DNA from 3 places in the Sporolactobacillus caesalpiniae genome. Region 1 is predicted to be linked to each of the others. Evidence: predicted binding sites of a transcription regulator. Region 1 holds the regulator's gene; each other region holds the start of a gene.
What was found. Region 1 encodes NrdR, which represses ribonucleotide reductase genes. Its sites were predicted from a motif close to AACACNATATATNGTGTT; they were not measured.
Positions count from the first base shown of each region.

Region 2: nrdD (anaerobic ribonucleoside-triphosphate reductase) is a predicted target of NrdR. The motif match lies at 865-882, and genes of this name have one in related genera.
Region 3: nrdJ (ribonucleoside-triphosphate reductase, adenosylcobalamin-dependent) is a predicted target of NrdR. The motif match lies at 1,188-1,205, and genes of this name have one in related genera.

Region 1 covers NZ_JBEVCB010000001.1:249,676-251,882, forward strand. The annotation lists gene coaE (dephospho-CoA kinase) at 1-511, shown strand, start outside; gene nrdR (transcriptional regulator NrdR) at 597-1,076, shown strand; gene ABWW58_RS01140 (replication initiation and membrane attachment family protein) at 1,149-2,207, shown strand, end outside.
Region 2 covers NZ_JBEVCB010000003.1:96,772-98,978, reverse strand. The annotation lists gene ABWW58_RS06615 (L-cysteine desulfidase family protein) at 1-551, opposite strand, end outside; gene nrdD (anaerobic ribonucleoside-triphosphate reductase) at 986-2,207, shown strand, end outside.
Region 3 covers NZ_JBEVCB010000004.1:348,367-350,573, reverse strand. The annotation lists gene nrdJ (ribonucleoside-triphosphate reductase, adenosylcobalamin-dependent) at 1-1,152, opposite strand, end outside; gene mvk (mevalonate kinase) at 1,720-2,207, shown strand, end outside.

The DNA.
Region 1 (2,207 bases):
CGCAGATAAGATTTCCAGAGAGGTTGTCGCCGCAGGGCAGCCGGCACTGTGCAGAATTTCTGATAAGTTCGGAGATGCCATGATTCTGCCTACGGGTGAACTTGATCGTAAGCAACTCGCCAGCCTGATTTTTCAAGATGATAAAAAACGTGCCGCGTTGAATGCGCTGCTCCATCCGCTTATTCGCTCGTGGATGCTCAAAGAACTTGACCAATATGAAAAAGAAGGAGCAAGTGCTGCCTTTTTGGATATTCCTTTGCTCTATGAAAGCGGCTTGGCGTCTTGGGTAGACAAAACGATCGTCGTCTATGTGTCTGAAACCAATCAACTGAAACGACTGATGGCGAGAAACCATTTGGATGAGTCTCAGGCACGTGCACGCATGGGTTCACAAATTCCACTATCAGAAAAAGTGAAGCTGGCGGATGCGGTGATTGATAACAATGGCTCGATTGAGGAAACCGAAGCACAGCTTCAGCGGCTGCTTCAACGGTGGTCTCTTGAGAATTAATTGGACTTGTTACCGCTCGGCTTTTCATCAGCTGTTTAGTAGGATACAATAAGTTTATCGAAATACAGCGAATGGAGTGAAAAAGATGCGCTGTCCAAGCTGTAAACAAATGGCGACAAAAGTGTTGGATTCCCGCCCGGTCGACAATGGGCGCGTTATTCGCCGACGCAGAGAATGCGAATTATGCCATCACCGTTTTACCACTTTCGAGAAAGTGGAGGAGACTCCTTTGGTCGTCGTGAAAAAAGGGGATAACCGAGAAGCGTTCAGTCATGAAAAGATGCTGCGCGGGCTTATTAAAGCCTGTGAAAAACGTCCGGTTCCGCTCGAGCGACTTGAACAGCTGGCAAATGATGTAGAAAAGGTGCTGCGCGACGAGGGTCGTTCGGAAGTGAATAGCCATGAAATTGGCGAGCGTGTGATGAATGAACTAGTGAAGGTGGACGAGGTTGCTTATGTCCGCTTCGCTTCAGTATATAGACAGTTTACGGACATCAATGTTTTTGCTAAGAAAATTCAAGAATTGAAAGATCAATTGGAGAAAGAAAAAAACAGCAAGAAGTGAGAGAATGAGGAATGCCGATCTGAGAAGGGTCCTTAATTCTAGCACGAAAGACGCAGAATGGGGGTTGACGATTTGCTGCAGTCTTGGAAAGAAGTGCTGCCCGGTGATCACTATCGTGTTCGAACCAATGGATTGCTTCATTCATTCGACCAAAGAGTCATTACATGCCTGTATCAGCCTCTGATCGGTTTAGAGGCGGCAAGCATGTATTTTACGCTTTGGCAGGAAACTGATGATTCAGAGGATTTTTTGACGCATCATCATCTCATGGGCATGATGAACCTGTCTCTAGACCGTATTCTCACAGCAAGAAAGAAGCTGGAAGCTGTCGGTCTGTTGCAAACCTTGAAGAAAAAGGAAGCGAATCCCGGACAATTCGTATACTGTCTCGAGCCCCCACTGACGCCCGATTTGTTTTTTAAAGACGGTTTTTTAAATTTATTTTTGTATCGGCAGGTTGGACCCAGAGAATACAAAAGGCTCCTTCGTTTATTTGAAAACAAAATTATGAACATGGCTGGCTATGATGATGTCTCCGCACATTTTGACGAGGTATTTCAATCGATGCCGTCCGCAGAATCCACCGATGAAATGAAAAACACTTCATTGTCTGGTTCGTGGAGCGCCCGTGCTGAAGCACCCAAGCTTGAATTTAACAGACATTTTGATTTTAAAGCGATGATGCCCTATCTTTCCGACGCTATTCTGACGGAAGATGCGCTGACCGATGACGTTCGATTTGCTATTGATAAGCTGGCTTTTGTCTACCAGACTGAGCCTTATGATATGAGTCGGGCATTACAGTCGGCGGCATTGCATACCGGTACTGTGGATATTGATATGCTGCGAAAAGAAGTACGTGATTTTTATCTTCTTGAGCATGGACAGGACGAAATGCCCGCACTCTACGAACGTACTCAGCCGCGCGCGGAACGAGAAATCGTTGAAAAAGAGCCGCAAACTGAAGAAGAACGCTTGATCGCTTGGTATGAAGGAAATTCACCTTATCAGCTGCTCCAAGCACTTGGGCAGGGCAGCAAACCGGCAGCGCCTGATTTACGCTTGGTCGAGAATCTGATGTTCGATACAAAATTGAATCCGGGCGTGATCAATGTCTTGATTGACTACATA
Region 2 (2,207 bases), on a different contig from region 1:
ATGTCCCGAACCGTGAGGCGGCTCCGATCCGTCAGCCCTCCGCCTTCATCGGAACCGCTGCCCGATTCATACAGTACTTTTTCATTTCGCGTGATGCGGACAATATTGGTATGATACTGTTCAATGACAACCGTTGCTTCATTGTTCCCTTTTTTAACGGTCGCTGCAATATAAAAAACGATATCCTTGTCCGCAGGGGCGACAGTGATCGGATGCGCGTCAATGTAGCCCTGTATGGATGCCTTCGCCTTTTCTTCACTATCTGCCAACACTTCCAGCTTTTTCGATGCATCTCCGGCGACAATACCGGCTGCGGCAGCTGCTTTAATGCCTTTCAAACCATTTGTATTGGGAACAACGACACTTTTTACATTCTTAATGATATTTCCGCTTGCCGCAATGATGCAGCTCTCAGGCACCGCGTTCAGCACTTCTCGAGCCTTCGCGGCCGCATAAGCAACCGCTATCGGCTCAGTGCAGCCAGTAGCAGGAACCAGCTCTTCTTTTAAAATATTCATGTAATTTTGATAAATCTGTTCTCCTGGGTTCATTAAAAATAATCCTCCTACGTTAACCTATTGATTTACAAGCTGTATCGCCATTTCTCTGCATTCATCCATGTTTCAACGACTAAAATTAGGATGCTTTGGATTTCTGACATACATGACTTCTTTCTTGTCTCCATTGTAACGGATGTTTTTAGTGGATAGCACTCTAAAATTCGAGTATTTTGAATCAACTGTTTTGATAGCTATAACGCTAGTGATTTTCCAGTATTATTATAGAGGATTACGGCAAGCTGTAAGATTTGTGTACCTACCACATCTTTCACAGGCTTGTCACAATTTGAATTTATCCCATTACAACACAATATATAGTATCTTCTATGAGTTTTTCAAACTATTCGTTCCTATATATTGATTGAAACATGCCCGATAATCTCCTATTATAGATTGAGTAATCGTTCATGGGGGGGCATTTCATGATGCTAGAGATGAAACAAAAGACAGCAGCGAACACGCTGGCGATCAACGTGCAGAAGCGCGATGGTCGGATTATAGATTTTAATACGGAAAAGATCACAACCGCTCTTTTAAAAGCGGCGAAACATGTCCTCGGTGAATTAGATCCGTTGACCTATCAATTAATTAATGAAATTACCAATGATGTCATTACTGAAATCAGATCACGATTCCACAATGACGTTAAAATTTACGAGATTCAAAATATTGTTGAACAGACGCTTCTGACCCATCACCAATATGACATTGCTCAGGAATACATTAACTATCGGACCCAACGCGATTTTTCGCGCAATCAGGCAACCGACATTAATTTCACGATTCGCAAATTGCTACATAAAGATAAAACGATTGTGAACGAAAATGCGAACAAGGACAGTCACGTATTTAATACGCAAAGAGATTTGACTGCGGGTACCGTTGCTAAGGCCATTGGACTGAAAATGCTCCCGCCGAAGGTAGCCAATGCACAGCTAAAGGGCGATATTCATTGGCATGATTTGGATTATCAGCCATACAGCCCAATGACTAATTGCTGCTTGATTGACTTTAATGAGATGCTAAATCATGGTTTTAAAATAGGTAACGCCGATGTCGAGCCGCCGCACTCCATCCAGACGGCAACTGCTCAAATGGCACAAATTATTGCCAACGTTGCTTCCAGTCAATACGGCGGATGCTCAGCGGACCGTGTGGACGAACTTCTTGCTCCTTTCGCTCAAAAAAATTACGACAAACATTTAACTGACGCTAAAGAGTGGGTTGAAGGCGCTGAACGTCAGCAGGCCTTTGCCCGCAAAAAAACAAAGAAAGACATCTATGACGCAATGCAAGCGTTAGAGTATGAAATTAATACGTTGTACTCTTCCCAGGGACAAACACCCTTTACGACTTTAGGATTCGGACTCGGAACGAATTGGATCGAACGGGCCATTCAAAAGGCGATTCTGCGCATCCGTATTGATGGTTTGGGTAAAGAACACCGCACCGCAATTTTTCCTAAGCTGGTATTCAGTTTGAAACGCGGCCTCAACCTTAATTCGGGTGATCCGAATTACGATATCAAGCAGCTGGCTGTGGAATGCGCAACCAAACGTATGTATCCGGATGTACTGATGTATGACAAGCTGATCGAGCTGACGGGAAGCTTTAAAGCGCCGATGGGTTGCCGCTCCTTTTTGCAAG
Region 3 (2,207 bases), on a different contig from region 1:
ATTGTCCAGATTGACGATACCTGGTTCTCCATTCTTGGTAATCGCCTCGGCAACCGCATCGTAGTGATTATAATCAGGGGTGACCAGCACACTGTTGTTTGAGGCCCAGCGATGATCCATTAATTGTTCTTGATCCTGTTTCATCGTGACGAAGGCTTGGTCGTCCGGATCACCAAGGGCAATTTCTGCACTGCGGCGCACATTGCCGGCAACGACATTTTTGCCGATTAAATTGCAGATGTCCGTACAGTCCACGGATGTGAGCTGTTTCCCGTTTGCATGATTCAGCACACGGTTTACTGCGCCCAGCATTTCGATGAACGGAACAGGGCCTGCAGCCACACCACCGAATCCTTTAATTTTTTTCCCTTTTTCACGAATCGAACTGACATCGATGACCACATGTGATGCATGGTCAACCATAGACGAGAAGTGGGCATCGATGAGCAGGGCGCTTGATTCTACCCATCCTTCGCGTGTATCCGGTGTCCGGTAGCGGAGACAAGATGTGCGGTCATGATCCTGATACCAGGTATCGGCATCTTGCGCGCCCACCTCAAGTGCTGCTGCGTAATCGCCATTTTCTTTACTGATCAGAATATCCAGCTTCACGTGACGCGTCACCGGAGGAATTTGATGAATATTTGCTTTGGAAACGGAGAAACCGACACCGCCGCCTTTCATTAATTCGTCAAACAGGAAAGAGAAGGGCATGGATACGGCCGGCTGCTCTTTCTTCAAATAGAAAGGAACGATGTGACTGTCCCCATAGGCTTGGGGACGAATCGCAATAAACCAGCAATTATTCAATGCATCGCCGACACGTTGCTGATAGTCCGTACCGGAGATCCAAAGATTGCGCCCTGATGGGGTGGAGGCTAGGCTGTAAATGAGTTTAAATAAACGCTCGGCTTCTTTTCCAAGCTCGCGGATGGTTTCTTCGGATACGTGATCCGTATGGAGTCTCGGATCCAGATTGATATTGCCTTCGACCACTCGCTTTACCGTCTCGTCCCATTCTTCGTAGCGGCTAAGCGGCTCCATCCAGCGGGCATAGGTTCTTTTATAGGTGACCCATCCGAGTTCGCCCCAGTGTGGCTGAACGTCCGACTTTATCTTTTGTATGTAAGCATCTGATAACTTAATCTGCATTATTTTACTCCTCTCAACTACGTTTCCTGCTCATAGTAACTAGATATTGTGTTAAAGTCAAATACATAATCAATATATAGTATTTTTGGCTTATTCGGTACAATCATGCATGGTTATTGGATTTTCGGTGGGACAGCCTTTGGATACATCAATCCGATTAAATAGAGTGTCACATAATTGTCACTTTGTGAAAATATACCCCATAGACCCTTTATCTGCACAATAACCGTGCAGGCGACAAGGCTTTTATCTGATGGGCGAGGACCAGAGGGTGTAATGGTTTTGCTGCTAGAAATCGATGGCTGCGAAAATAAAATATGAGCTTATTCTTGAAATTGAGAATCATTATCAATAAAATGTGTAGGTGGAGAATAGTCACTTGAGTTTCAACTAATGCTTAAATAAGTACGGGTCTTGAAAGTGAAAGCGGCGTGATTCTGATTAATGAAAGGGCCTTTGCTCCTAGTTTTCTAACTGCATCGGTAGAAGAAAGTATCGTATTCGGGATCCATTGGCAGTGTTTCTTGATAAATACGGCAGACCTTAGTGGAAGATGAGGAAACAATAATGAGAGACCACGAAACTGGGATTGGCGTGAGCAGCAGTAAAATTATTCTGATTGGCGAACACTCGGTTGTTTACGGAAAACCGGCGATTGCTCTGCCTGTTCCGGTCGTGCATGCAGTGACCAAAACAACGCGCTGTCTTGGACCGCTGAGGCTGCAATGCAGCTTCTATAATGGCATTTTGCGTGATGGAACGGATCAGATTGCCGGACTCAGAACGATTATTCCGGCAGTACTGCATATTTTAAAGCGGCCTGAAAAAGATATAACGATCACGATTAACAGTACGATACCTGCCGCGCGCGGCATGGGTTCAAGCGCTGCCGTTGCGATATCAGTGGTGCGCAGCTTATTCAACTATTTTGATACACCACTTGAACGGAACGTGCTGCTCAATCTCGTCGGCGTTTCTGAAAACTATTTTCATGGAAATCCGAGCGGTCTCGATGCGGCCGCAGCCAGCAGTACTCATCCGATTTTTTTTAGGAA